One region of the Neobacillus sp. 19 genome, then DNA from elsewhere that is predicted to be linked to it. Evidence: a T-box and tRNA genes for the amino acid it is inferred to sense, from the RefSeq annotation. Region 1 holds a T-box; the other holds one or more tRNA genes.
The links. The T-box of region 1 lies ahead of trpS (tryptophan--tRNA ligase). A T-box ahead of a tRNA ligase gene usually reads a tRNA of that ligase, here a tRNA-Trp.
Positions count from the first base shown of each region.

Region 2: it encodes a tRNA-Trp, which carries the amino acid that the T-box ahead of trpS (tryptophan--tRNA ligase) is inferred to sense. The anticodon was not compared.

Region 1 covers NZ_JBMPZU010000041.1:18,993-26,146, reverse strand. The annotation lists gene opp3b (oligopeptide ABC transporter permease) at 1-291, opposite strand, end outside; gene ACO1D1_RS13365 (peptide ABC transporter substrate-binding protein) at 400-2,097, opposite strand; gene ACO1D1_RS13360 (DUF3899 domain-containing protein) at 2,321-2,677, shown strand; T-box leader at 2,731-2,988, shown strand; gene trpS (tryptophan--tRNA ligase) at 3,040-4,029, shown strand; gene ACO1D1_RS13350 (YjbA family protein) at 4,094-4,840, opposite strand; gene opp4C (oligopeptide ABC transporter permease) at 5,055-5,966, opposite strand; gene opp4B (oligopeptide ABC transporter permease) at 5,979-6,944, opposite strand; gene opp4A (oligopeptide ABC transporter substrate-binding protein) at 7,122-7,154, opposite strand, start outside.
Region 2 covers NZ_JBMPZU010000048.1:1,881-9,034, forward strand. The annotation lists rRNA gene ACO1D1_RS14895 (23S ribosomal RNA) at 1-1,274, shown strand, start outside; rRNA gene rrf (5S ribosomal RNA) at 1,406-1,522, shown strand; tRNA gene ACO1D1_RS14905 (tRNA-Asn) at 1,537-1,611, shown strand; tRNA gene ACO1D1_RS14910 (tRNA-Ser) at 1,620-1,711, shown strand; tRNA gene ACO1D1_RS14915 (tRNA-Glu) at 1,732-1,806, shown strand; tRNA gene ACO1D1_RS14920 (tRNA-Val) at 1,810-1,885, shown strand; tRNA gene ACO1D1_RS14925 (tRNA-Met) at 1,910-1,983, shown strand; tRNA gene ACO1D1_RS14930 (tRNA-Asp) at 1,987-2,063, shown strand; tRNA gene ACO1D1_RS14935 (tRNA-Phe) at 2,072-2,147, shown strand; tRNA gene ACO1D1_RS14940 (tRNA-Thr) at 2,167-2,239, shown strand; tRNA gene ACO1D1_RS14945 (tRNA-Tyr) at 2,268-2,352, shown strand; tRNA gene ACO1D1_RS14950 (tRNA-Trp) at 2,362-2,435, shown strand; tRNA gene ACO1D1_RS14955 (tRNA-His) at 2,447-2,522, shown strand; tRNA gene ACO1D1_RS14960 (tRNA-Gln) at 2,546-2,620, shown strand; tRNA gene ACO1D1_RS14965 (tRNA-Gly) at 2,625-2,699, shown strand; tRNA gene ACO1D1_RS14970 (tRNA-Cys) at 2,708-2,781, shown strand; tRNA gene ACO1D1_RS14975 (tRNA-Leu) at 2,822-2,907, shown strand; tRNA gene ACO1D1_RS14980 (tRNA-Leu) at 2,929-3,010, shown strand; tRNA gene ACO1D1_RS14985 (tRNA-Gly) at 3,231-3,304, shown strand; gene ACO1D1_RS14990 (B3/B4 domain-containing protein) at 3,386-4,054, opposite strand; gene queG (tRNA epoxyqueuosine(34) reductase QueG) at 4,165-5,295, shown strand; gene ACO1D1_RS15000 (amidase domain-containing protein) at 5,379-6,257, shown strand; gene trmL (tRNA (uridine(34)/cytosine(34)/5-carboxymethylaminomethyluridine(34)-2'-O)-methyltransferase TrmL) at 6,328-6,801, shown strand; gene ACO1D1_RS15010 (PrkA family serine protein kinase) at 7,136-7,154, shown strand, end outside.

The DNA.
Region 1 (7,154 bases):
TGAAGGACCTATTCTGTTAGCAAGAAGGGTTGTAACAGGGGTGTTATTAAATTGGAAGGAAATCCCTAAATCACCTGTCACCGTATTTTTCATATATTTAAAATATTGAACAGGGATTGGGTCGTTTAATCCGTACTTATCCAACAAAACTTGTTGTTGAGTTGCATTAAGCTTTGTAAAACTTTTAAATGGGCTGCCTGGCATTAGCTTCATCAGGAAAAAAGTAACGGATGCAACAATAAGCAGGGTAATAATCATGTAGATTATACGCTTTAAAATATATTTTGCCATGCCTGCACCTCCTAATTAATTAAATTTTCGTCATCTTTCGACAATTCCCATACAGGTAAAAAGAGAGTATATTTGGAAATATACTCTCTTCTTATTTGGTTAGTATAGCTACTTTTTAAGGATTTTAATCCACTGGTAACTATAGTCAGGACCGAATGCATGGTGAGCAAAACCACTTACCTTTTCGTTAATCAAGAGATTTACGGAACGTTGGTAAACCGGCACAATTGCTACATCATCTTCTAAAAGAACCTTTTCAGCTTCGACTAGAGCATCCCAGCGCTCTTTGTCTTTGGCAGCTAAATCAGTTTGCGCTGCTTTAATTAACTCATCATATTTTGCACTGCTGTAATCCATTTTGTTATGGTCGCCGCCAGTTAGGAATAGATCCATAAATGTCATTGGGTCTGCGTAGTCAGGACCCCAGCCAGTGAATAATAAATCGTAATCCATCTTTTGTTCACGTTCAATACGGATATTAAATGGAACAGGTGTCATTGTAAGCTTCAAACCAGGAAGGTTCTTCTCTAATTGGTCTTTAATGAAAGAATCAGAAGCTTTGGCTGTTTCGGTATCACCGCCAACATAACCTAAAGAAAGTTCTTTTACGCCAAGCTCAGCTAAACCTTTATCCCAATACTTTTTAGCTTCTTCTTTATTCATTTCATTATAAGTCTTTGCAGATTCACGGAAATCCTTGCCGTCTAAGAATGCAAATGATTTTGGCACGAAGAAATCTGCTGCAATTGAGCCGTTAGCTAGTACATCATCAGCTAAAGCTTTTTTATCAATTGATAAGGCAATTGCTTTACGGATGTTGATATTTTTCAATGCTGGATTCTTTTGGTTCATTTTAATCCAGAAAAGTGATGGTTCTTGGTATTGCAATAACGCTGGATCACCTTCAAATTGCGAAAGGATTGCTGCTTGTGCAAGTTTTGGTGTGATATCAGCTTCACCTGCAGTAAATGCGTTTGCAGACGCTTGCGGATCTTTAGAAACAGCAAAGTTAATCTTTGTTAACGTTACGTCTTTTGCACTATGGTAAGTTTCATTTTTCTCCATAGTCCATTCAGTTGCTGTCGGGCCATCCCATTTAGTCATCTTAAATGGACCATTGTATAGAATGTGCGCCGCATCTTTGGCATAATCTTTGCCTTGTTCTTCAACAAACTTTTGGTTTTGCGGGTAGAACAATTGGAATGTAATGAAAGATTCAATATAAGGAATTGGTCTTTCAAGAGTAATCTTTAAAGTGTAGTCATCTTCAGCCTTAATGCCAAGATCTTCTACTTTGGCTTCGCCTTTACCGATTTCAGTAGCGTTTTTGATTTTGCCTTCCATAAAGTAAGGGCCATATTCAGATGCAGTTTCTGGGTTGATAGCACGCTGCCAAGCAAACACATAGTCATGTGCTGTTACAGGATCTCCATTAGTCCATTTTGCATCTTTTCTTAATTTTACTGTTAGTTCAGTTTTATCAGCATTGTATTCAGGCATTGCTTCAGCGCCGGCAGGTACAACCTTTTGATCGGCGTCTAAACGATACATACCTTCGTTAACAGCATTCATCGTGGTGAAACCCATAACGTCAGTTGCTAACACACTGTCCATAGTTGGAATTTCAGCAGACTCAAGCACGTTTAATACTTGTTCATCAGCAAGTTGTTCTGCAGGGGCTTTTTCGCCGCCTTTGTCTTTCCCTTTGTCTGTTCCTTCGTTTTTATCGCCGCCTGAACATGCTGCTAGAAACATGCTTAGTACAAGTGATAATACTAAAAGTAGTGAAAGTTTTGTTTTCTTCACTATGTAGACCTCCCTTTTCTATTATTCTGAAAAATTACTACATTTTCTATTATACATAATTTAAATAAATTGTACATATTTTTTTAATTTTTAATTTACAATTTCGATACAATTTTTACGTTAGGATTACAATTTGCTGTGATATAATTTAGGCTTATACGGATTTTTTTGTATAATACTTATTAGGCATCCCTTTATAAATCAATGTTTTGGAGGTCATTTTATGAATTTCCGTTTTAAAAGAAAACTTTATATTCTAACTTTCACACAGTTGGGAATTATTATTATTTCTTTTATTTTCCAACATGAAATTTCATTAGTTAGCTATATCAATATATCTTTTTATATTTCCGCAGCACTACTTTTAACAGCATCACTCCTTTATACCATTCATAGCGGTTTCTATGATGTGATCTCAAGATCGATTAATCTCGTCTTTTCAAGAGACAGAGATGAAAGGAAATTAGAAGACATCCCAAGATTATCTGAAATGGTTACTATTGATGAAAAACCCCTCCTTTTTCATGGACTAATGAATGGTCTATTTATGATGATTGCCCTCATAGCATATTATTTTTAACTTACTTGAAAATAAATATGCTAATCCTTTATAATGTGATTAATCGAATAAAATGTGCAGCAATGATAAAGAATAGTACGTATTACCCCTCGTTACAGAGAGTTTGTGGATGGTGAAAACAAACACGATGAGAATACGGAATGGACTTTGGAGCCTCTTTCTGAACTCTTTAATTGTTACGATTAAACTAGTAGGAGTAGACGTCATCCTTACGTTACAAGGACTCTCCATAATCGATGTATGAGGAATGGAGAACTGAGTGACTCTTTTAGAGTAATTTAGGGTGGTACCGCGAACCATTCGTCCCTAGTAATTTTTGGGGACGAATGGTTTTTTTTATTTAATTTTAGGAGGAAACAGAAATGAAAACAATTTTTTCTGGTATTCAACCGAGTGGAACAATTACACTTGGGAACTATATAGGAGCGATGAAACAATTCGTAGAACTGCAAAATGAATACAACTGCTTCTTTTGCATTGTCGATCAGCATGCTATTACGGTCCCACAGGATCCAAAAACTCTCCGGAAAAATATTCGCAGCTTAGCAGCATTATATCTTGCTGTTGGAATCGACCCCGAGAAGGCTACTTTGTTTATCCAGTCAGAGGTTCCAGCACATGCACAAGCGGGATGGATGATGCAATGCGTATCCTATATCGGAGAGTTGGAGAGAATGACACAATTCAAAGATAAATCTTCTGGTAAAGAAGCAGTTTCAGCAAGCCTGTTAACCTATCCCCCGTTAATGGCAGCTGATATTTTATTGTATAATTCAGATCTCGTTCCTGTAGGTGAGGATCAAAAGCAGCATATGGAATTGACTCGAGATTTAGCTGAAAGATTTAACAAGAAATATAACGATGTTCTTACTATACCTGAAATTAGCCTGCCTAAGGTTGGAGCACGCATAATGTCACTTCAGGAACCTACGAAAAAAATGAGTAAATCTGACGCTAACAAAAAGGCCTTTATCACACTATTAGATGAACCGAATCAAATTGTGAAAAAAATAAAGAGTGCAGTTACCGATTCTGATGGAATTGTAAAGTTTGATACAGTTAATAAACCTGGAGTTTCAAACCTATTATCGATTTATTCAATCCTTGGTGAAAAATCAATTACCGAACTTGAAGAAATGTATGCGGGTAAAGGCTACGGAGACTTTAAAGGTGACTTAGCGGAGGTAGTAGCAAACTTTATTAAGCCCATTCAAGACAAATACTACCATTTATTGGATTCAAAGGAACTTGACGACATTTTGGACCACGGTGCCGAAAAAGCTAATCAAGTTGCCAGCAAAACGCTGAAGAAAATGGAAAATGCAATGGGACTTGGAAGAAAAAAGAGATAATCAAAAAACGCTAAAAAGCCTGACCCCCAAAAGATATGCAAAGCATACCTCTGGGTCAGGCTTTTTAGTTTACTTTTGGACCGTGCTCCATTTCCCATAGCTTTTCAAAAAATGGCTGCCCTTTAATTAAATTCTCACAGAATGTTTCATGCTGTTTCGACCAGCCATACTTCGTCTCTTCAAATAATTGTTCCCATGCATCTTCGAAATTCATCTCTTGAATGGTTGAATATTGTTCAGGACACCATTCCGTATACCAATAGCGAACTTCTGCTTCATTATTGGATGAAAGCAATTGATCAAGTGCCATAAATAGCAGCTGTTTTAATTGCCGTTCTTTTCTGGTCAATCCTGTCATAAGTTCTGGTTCTGGAGATAAAATATGGAAATCCTTACTTTTCAGTGATGGATAAAAATGATATTGTTTTGCCTCATGCTGACTGATCATTTCATATACAAGCTGTTCCTGTCTAGGAATCAATCTGCTCTTTCGAATTGGTATATTATAGCCAATTGTATCAATTACTAGGATCCCAATCCCATCTGTAACAACAAAGCAGTAGTCGAGCTGAACTCTTTCATGGTTTTTTCTTAAATAGGCTTTCTGGTAAATATCGTCGAGAAGCTGTTGGGGCAGCTCTGACAGGTCATTTTCAATATAGTTAAACAGTATCGGCTCGACTTTAATAAGTGGTGCCTGGTCTAACAGTTCCACTCCGTCATCCTTACGCCATTCATGAAAATGGCACACATTATACCCGTTTTCTTCACCCTCAAACCAATTTACCCATACATCATGAAGATACAACATTGTACATCCCCTCACTTCAAGAAACTGTTTTGTCAATCAGTATGGGCAGAGCTTAGTTAAATTATTCCTTTATATATATTTTGCCCCATTTACTATTAATACTGATAACATTCGCCGCTCGAATATTTACCGCTATTTATATGAGGTTGTCCCAATATTTATACCTAATCGTTGAATGGATAAAAAAAATCTACCATATCATGATGGTAGATTTTTATCTTCTTGATTTAGGGTTGAAAGCATCTTTTAACCCTTCACCAATAAAGTTAATTGATAAAATGGTGATGGTAATTAATATTGCCGGAGGCACCCAAATCCAAAGTTTAAATTGGATGACATCAGGTTCAATTGCTGAATTTAACATGTTGCCCCAGCTCGGAATCTCTTGTGGTACACCGAAGCCAAGAAAGCTTAAACCTGTTTCTGCAACAATCATAGTAGCAAATGTAATCGTAGCCTGAACAATGATAGTTGATAGAATATTCGGTAAGAGGTGTTTTACTATAATCTTGGCAGGCGAGCAACCAATCGAAATAGCAGCCGTAATATATTCATTCTCTTTTTCAGTAAGAATTTTACTTCGGACAATCCGAGCGATTCCACCCCAGCTTAGGATACTGATTGTTCCTATTAAAACCCATAACCCATTTACTTTTCCAAAAAATATCGCATTTAGAACAATTACAAATACAAGAAAAGGAAAGTTTAAAATAAAATCTGTAAATCTCATTAATAAGCTGTCGACGGCACCGCCGAAATACCCCGAAATTGATCCGATTAATGTACCTAGTAAAATAACAAACAGTGTACAGCTCATTCCGACTAATAGTGAGATTCGGCCACCGTATAATAATCTGGTAAAGACATCACGGCCGGCTTTGTCTGTTCCCAGCCAATGATCTCCGGATGGCTTTAGGGACATTTCTCCAATATTAATTCTTGTAACATCTGCCGTTGTAATATACGGTGCAAGGAAGGAAACAATCGCTACTATTACTAAAAAGATGAGGCTCGTCATAGCCAATTTGTTTTTTATAAACTTTTTCCTGGCAAGTGCCCATGGTGACAAACTTTTCTTTGGGGGTGCTGTGATTATTTTTGAATCCTTCTGAGTAATAATTTCCATCTCTATTTCCCCCTAATCTAAGCGAATTCTCGGATCTACAACACCGTATAATATATCGGCTACTAGGTTGCCAATTAGTGTTAAGAAGGAGAACAACATTGTCAACGTCATTAATACTGGATAATCTCTTGTTCCAACAGATTGCAAAAATAGCTGTCCAAGTCCTGGGTAAGTAAAAATCGTTTCAGTAATAATTGCGCCACTAATTATGGCTACTAAATCAAAGCCTAAAAACGTTATAAGCGGAATAATTGAGTTTCTTAAAATATGAACATTGTAAATCTTTCTTTCTACAGTTCCTTTTGCACGTGCCGTACGAACAAAGTCTTTTCGGCTATTTTCTATAATATCATTGCGTAAAAATTGCGTATAGCTAGCAGTACTTAATAATCCTAGAACTACCGCCGGAAGGAATACATGGTGTAGACGGCTTAACCAATACTCAAGTGTCCCCTCTGTCACACCTATATCAATTGAACCATTTGATGGAAACCATCCAAGTGTAAAAGAAAATAAGAAGATTGCAAATACACCTGCGATAAAAGAAGGAATGGATAACCCTAAATAATTTAGTCCCCCAATTAAATTATCTCCAAGTGTATAGGGCTTTCTTCCGGCGTATGTTCCCATGATGAAGGCGAGAATATACGTGATAACTATTGAAGAAAATCCAAGCAGCAATGTGTTCGGAATACGTTCTCCGATAACCTCCGCAGCCGGAATTTTAAAACGGGCTGATTTTCCAAAATCACCTTGTACAAAGTTGCCAATCCAGCGGGCATACTGCTGTGGCAGCGGATCATTATAGCCCAATTTTTCCCGCATTTCCGCTATATATTGTGGATTTGTATTCCTAGGATCAATCTCTCCTGAAAGAGAATCTCCAGGCATTAATTTTGCCAACGTAAAGACTACAATGGAAATTAGAAATAACATCGGAATCATGCCCAAAATTCTTCGAAATGCATACTTCAGCATGTGCATTCTCCTTGTCTGATAAACTATGTTAAATACGAGTGTTTATGTAACTCCATTCATTAAAAGGGGAGGGGCAGGGAGAACAGATCTCCCTGCCCCTCCCAAATAATTTCCCTGAGCTTAAAGTAAAATAATATAAGCATTTAACATAGTCTAATACATGTTAGTCTGCTGCAATTATTGTTTAATCCACCACTCATTTGGACGGTT
Region 2 (7,154 bases), on a different contig from region 1:
CCGACACAGGTAGGCGAGGAGAGAATCCTAAGGTGAGCGAGAGAACTCTCGTTAAGGAACTCGGCAAATGACCCCGTAACTTCGGGAGAAGGGGTGCTCTTTAGGGTTCATAGCCCTGAAGAGCCGCAGTGAATAGGCCCAGGCGACTGTTTAGCAAAAACACAGGTCTCTGCGAAGCCGCAAGGCGAAGTATAGGGGCTGACGCCTGCCCGGTGCTGGAAGGTTAAGAGGAGGGGTTAGCGCAAGCGAAGCTCTGAATCGAAGCCCCAGTAAACGGCGGCCGTAACTATAACGGTCCTAAGGTAGCGAAATTCCTTGTCGGGTAGAGTTCCGACCCGCACGAAAGGCGTAACGATCTGGGCACTGTCTCAACGAGAGACTCGGTGAAATTATAGTACCTGTGAAGATGCAGGTTACCCGCGACAGGACGGAAAGACCCCGTGGAGCTTTACTGTAGCCTGATATTGAATTTTGGTACAGCTTGTACAGGATAGGTAGGAGCCTGAGAAGCCGGAGCGCTAGCTTCGGTGGAGGCGTCGGTGGGATACTACCCTGGCTGTATTGAAATTCTAACCCGCACCCCTGATCGGGGTGGGAGACAGTGTCAGGTGGGCAGTTTGACTGGGGCGGTCGCCTCCTAAAGAGTAACGGAGGCGCCCAAAGGTTCCCTCAGAATGGTTGGAAATCATTCGTAGAGTGTAAAGGCACAAGGGAGCTTGACTGCGAGACCTACAAGTCGAGCAGGGACGAAAGTCGGGCTTAGTGATCCGGTGGTTCCGCATGGAAGGGCCATCGCTCAACGGATAAAAGCTACCCCGGGGATAACAGGCTTATCTCCCCCAAGAGTCCACATCGACGGGGAGGTTTGGCACCTCGATGTCGGCTCATCGCATCCTGGGGCTGTAGTCGGTCCCAAGGGTTGGGCTGTTCGCCCATTAAAGCGGTACGCGAGCTGGGTTCAGAACGTCGTGAGACAGTTCGGTCCCTATCCGTCGTGGGCGCAGGAAATTTGAGAGGAGCTGTCCTTAGTACGAGAGGACCGGGATGGACGCACCGCTGGTGTACCAGTTGTCTTGCCAAAGGCATCGCTGGGTAGCTATGTGCGGACGGGATAAGTGCTGAAAGCATCTAAGCATGAAGCCCCCCTCAAGATGAGATTTCCCATAGCGTCAAGCTAGTAAGATCCCTGAAAGATGATCAGGTTGATAGGTCAGAGGTGGAAGCATGGCGACATGTGGAGCTGACTGATACTAATCGATCGAGGACTTAACCATTTCAAATTGGTTGAACTCGTTTTTACAAAAACTTCTTCTGCATTATCTAGTTTTGAGGGAATGAAAAAAATTAAATTTCCTCTTGAAAAATATGAAAAAGACATTATAATAAAATAGTGTCGATAAAATAGTCTGGTAACAATGGCGAGAAGGTCACACCCGTTCCCATACCGAACACGGAAGTTAAGCTTCTCAGCGCCGATGGTAGTTGGGGCATGCGCCCCTGTGAGAGTAGGACGTTGCCAGGCTGTAATCATATTATTCCGCAGTAGCTCAGTGGTAGAGCTATCGGCTGTTAACCGATCGGTCGTAGGTTCGAGTCCTACCTGCGGAGCCATTTTTGTTGGAGAGCTGTCCGAGTGGCCGAAGGAGCACGATTGGAAATCGTGTAGGCGGGTAACCCTGTCTCAAGGGTTCAAATCCCTTGCTCTCCGCCATAAAAACATTGTAACAATATGGCCCCTTGGTCAAGCGGTTAAGACACCGCCCTTTCACGGCGGTAACACGGGTTCGAATCCCGTAGGGGTCACCATTTGGAGGATTAGCTCAGCTGGGAGAGCATCTGCCTTACAAGCAGAGGGTCGGCGGTTCGATCCCGTCATCCTCCACCATAATGCTCTAATTATTATTATTATCGCGGGGTGGAGCAGTCCGGTAGCTCGTCGGGCTCATAACCCGAAGGTCGCAGGTTCAAATCCTGTCCCCGCAATTTGGTCTGGTAGTTCAGTTGGTTAGAATGCCTGCCTGTCACGCAGGAGGTCGCGGGTTCGAGTCCCGTCCAGACCGCCATTTAGAGTGGCTCAGTAGCTCAGTCGGTAGAGCAAAGGACTGAAAATCCTTGTGTCGGCGGTTCGATTCCGTCCTGAGCCACCATTTATTCATTTAATTGATTGCCGATGTAGCTCAATTGGTAGAGCAACTGAATCGTAATCAGTAGGTTGGGGGTTCAATTCCTCTCGTCGGCACCTTAAGCTGACAATAACATATTATAGTGGAGGGGTAGCGAAGTGGCTAAACGCGGCGGACTGTAAATCCGCTCCCTCCGGGTTCGGCGGTTCGAATCCGTCCCCCTCCACCATTTATTTATAGGGGTATAGTTTAAAGGTAGAACGAAGGTCTCCAAAACCTTTGGTGTGGGTTCAATTCCTACTACCCCTGCCAATCATATTGTGGCGATTGTGGCGAAGTGGTTAACGCATCGGATTGTGGTTCCGACATTCGTGGGTTCGATTCCCATCAGTCGCCCCATAAAAATATTTTATTATTATCATTGGGCTATAGCCAAGCGGTAAGGCATCGCACTTTGACTGCGACATGCGTTGGTTCAAATCCAGCTAGCCCAGCCATTCTGCGGAAGTAGTTCAGTGGTAGAACACCACCTTGCCAAGGTGGGGGTCGCGGGTTCGAATCCCGTCTTCCGCTCCAAAATATACGGCGGCATAGCCAAGTGGTAAGGCAGAGGTCTGCAAAACCTTTACCACCGGTTCGAATCCGGTTGCCGCCTCCAAATTTTATCTTTCATGGATTAAAATAAGTAATTGATTTTTGCCGGGGTGGCGGAACTGGCAGACGCACAGGACTTAAAATCCTGCGGTAGGTGACTACCGTACCGGTTCGATTCCGGTTCTCGGCATTGCTTCAAACATCTTAATACGCCGGTGTGGCGGAATTGGCAGACGCGCACGACTCAAAATCGTGTTCCGTGAGGAGTGTCGGTTCGACCCCGACCACCGGTATCAATTCGATGATAAAAAGGTTTTTCACATACCATGTAGAAAACCTTTTTTGTTTTTTATTCGTATGATGGACAATTCGCAGAAGAAAAAACATAAAGAAGCGTTGTTTAGTAAAGTGAAAAAAATCGACAAATTTCGATGAAGCTACTTGACGTATGGAAGAATTGTGTGTATTATAATAACAGTCAGTTCATCAATTTGTCATATTTAATCAAAACATGCGGGTGTAGTTTACTGGTAAAACCTCAGCCTTCCAAGCTGATGTAGTGGGTTCGATTCCCATCACCCGCTCCATACATATTAACTAACGCAGTGTATCGTTACATAGGAGAACGATGCATTGCGTTTTTTCATTACATTAAAAAAGGATGCCTTCTAGCATTCAAGAATATGAAATGTACCTTCCCCGCCATGAATTTGTAAAAACATGTCCATTAATGAAAGTGTCAGCTTTTCAGCATTTTCGATATCGGTTGATGGCCGTAAATAAATGATTTGTAAAGCATTTTTCGTAGTATATTTTACGGGTGTTCGTTCTGAATCGACAAACGGGCTGCCAAAAGGTCCCTCTTGATCAGCGGCCAAAAGTAATCGATCTAAAGAATTTTTCCTCCCGTTTAATCCTATGTACTCCTCGCCGGCTTTACCAATTCGTATTTCAACTGACCCTTGGATAAGATCAAGGTCATAAATTCCAATCGGCACTTGATACTGAAGTGAAAAAAAATTATTGATATCAATAGCACTTTGCACCGAAGAAAGATAATTTTGCGATTGTACCCGTCTATATAAGCTTTCTGCAGAGGGACGGTAGCGATTTGGATCTTTACCAGTCTGTTTAAATACGTTGCGCCATTCTTGTAAGCCCGGAAGGTCTGTTACATTAGTGTTTTCTAAATCAAAATAAATCGACTCTTGAAAAAGCTGCAGTCTGCCCTTAAGCATTTGTGGTGAATCTCCTACTGTGATATTTCTGTATTCAATTACCCCAAGTTTAAAGCCGGGAATTTGCTCGATTATTTCCGTTGAAAGTTGAATTTCCAACGATTCCACCTCCAAATTTCATTAAAAATAGTTTATCATAATTAGATGTGCAGCTAATAATCTTATCAACTTTAAAATAGACGAAGTATTTTGGAAAGGAGGGAATTGAAATGGATGTAAATAGATTAAAAACTGAACTTATTGCCTTCAGTAAAGAGATTGGCATTGATAAAATCGGGTTCACTACAGCAGATCCATTCGATGAATTAAAAAATCGTTTAATTAGACAGCAGGCTCTTGGCTATCAATCAGGATTTGAGGAGCCGGATATCGAGAAACGAGTTACACCCTCATTGCTGCTTGAAGAGCCTCGCTCAATTATTTCGATTGCCCTCGCTTATCCATCAAAAATGAAGGAACGGAAGGAAGGCAGGAAGGGTGAGCGGAGAGGGATATTCAGCAGAGCCTCTTGGGGGCTAGATTATCATCATATTCTTCGGGACCGGTTGAAAAGGCTGGAAGAATTTATTATCTCTAATATCCCTGATGCCCGGTTAAGATCAATGGTTGATACTGGGGAGCTATCAGACCGGGCAGTTGCTGAAAGAGCCGGAATTGGCTGGAGCGGAAAAAACTGTGCCATTATTACACCGGAATTTGGCTCCTACGTATATATAGGAGAAATGATAACAAGTATTCCGTTTGAACCGGACACACGAATAGAGGACCAATGCGGGTCTTGCACAAAGTGTTTAGATGCCTGTCCTACAGGTGCTTTAGTCCAAGGCGGGCAAATTAACGCTCAGCGCTGTATATCATTTTTAACACAGACAAAAGGATTTATTCCTGATGAGTTTCGGGAAAAGATTGGGAATCGTGTTTACGGCTGTGATTCCTGTCAGACTGCATGTCCGCATAACAAAGGGAAAAACTTTTATTTTCACTCGGAAATGGAGCCCGACCCTGAAGTAGCCAAGCCCCTGTTAAAGCCGATTTTATCGCTAAGCAACCGCGAATTTAAAAATAAGTTCGGCTATGTCTCGGGTTCATGGAGAGGAAAGAAACCCATTCAGCGGAATGCGATGATTGCACTTGGCCATTTTAAAGATGAAACGGCTATTCCTGAATTAACTGAGGTTTTAGTAAAAGAAGTAAGTCCCGTTGCAAGGGGAACGGCTGCATGGGCATTAGGGAAAATTGGCAGCGCCAAGGCATTAACTGCCCTTTTAACAGCCAAAGAAAATGAAGCTGATACTGAGGTTCTTGAAGAAATTAATAAAGCATTAAGTTTTTTCCAATAAGAAAAGAGCAAACCGTTTTGCTCTTTTTTTATATTAAATCCCGCTTACCCTCATATGTATAAAAAGAGAGGAGGGTCAAGACCATGCGTGAATTACTTCAAGATCTTTTTGAAAAAAGGGTAGATTTATTTGTATCGGAAAATAGGGGCAGTAAGCTGTTTTTTCCGAAGGCAGAAAAGAAACAGGCAGCAGCAGCGAAAAGGTCGGCAGAAATTGTTAAAGTGAAAGCTTTAGGAAACATCGTTGAGGAATCGGTAGAAGATGAATTTAAAATGATTAAATACAACGCCCATTATCAATATTTAATTAAACAGAAGGGTCAGCTATATCTTGAAGAAGAAATTGAAGAAAGAATTGCTAAGTTTTATAAAGGCGCTTTAGTTATGGATGAGGAAATAATAACGCCGATGCAACATCAAGAACCCGCTCAGGAAGTGATTGTACCGGAAATAGAAGACCGAGAAGAGCGGATTAGCTATGAATATAACCGCTTAAAAGCGGTTCAATACGCAGAGCGCTGGTGGAATACCTATAATCCTGCCTTTCAAAAATTTGAAAATAACTGTACCAATTATATATCTCAATGTCTCAGGGCGGGTGAGGCACCGATGAGAGGACATCCGAACCGCGGGAATGGCTGGTGGTACCAACGAACGAATTGGAGCTATAGCTGGGCAGTGGCGCATTCTCTTAAAAACTATTTAGGCAATTCTAAAAGCGGCCTCAGAGCAAGAGAAGTCAGCAGCCCAGACCAGCTGATATTAGGAGACGTTATTTGCTATGACTTTGAGGGCGACGGCAGGTTTAATCATAACACAATTGTTACTGGAAGGGATGCGTATGGCATGCCCTTAGTGAATGCTAATACCTACAATAGCCGGATGCGCTACTGGGCATATGAAGATTCCTCCGCATATACTCCAAATATTAAATATCGGTTTTATACCATCATTGATAACTGAGTTTTGTATTTGTATGGATTAATGAAAGTGGTATAATTGCCTGTAGACGTTTTTATTCGAGGTGAAATTCGTGTCAATACATGTAGTGCTATATCAACCACAAATACCATCTAATACAGGGAATATTGCCCGCACGTGTGCAGGAACCGATACGGCTTTACATTTAATCCGTCCGTTAGGTTTTTCCACGGATGACAAGATGTTGAAAAGAGCTGGATTGGATTATTGGGAACATGTAAATATTGCTTACTATGATTCATTAAAAGAGTTTTATGAGAAGAATGCCGGCGGGGAATTTTTCTATATTACGAAATTTGGTGAAAAACAATACAGCAGCTTTGATTATAGTCATTCGGAAAAAGATTATTATTTTATTTTTGGACGTGAAACAACAGGTCTTCCAAAGGACGTAATTGAAAATAATAAAGAAACGGCCTTGAGAATTCCGATGACTGAAAATATTCGTTCCTTAAATTTGTCCAATACTGCTGCTATTCTCATTTACGAAGCATTACGCCAGCAAAATTTTGCGCATTTAAAATAAAAAAAGCTGCCACAATCGGCAGCCTTTTTTTATTATTTATTTGTTCCCGGTTTGTCGTTATAACCTGCAGTGAAGATAGCCGCTAAGAATGCGATCATGACTAAAACAACGATGAAAGTATTCATGATATGTAATGTCCTCCTTAATTTATCCGATTTTTCATGTTAAACATATAGTTTTATTATAGCCTATCTTTAAGAAATGAAAAGTGCAATATTCCTTTTATTAAAATAAAAAAGATAGATGGTAACGCAATATGGTTACGCATGTTCAAAGGATTAAGTGCATAGAGTATATTAATCGTCTCTGATTAAGCTACAGGGGGAGGGTATATATGGATATTCTAAAAAAAA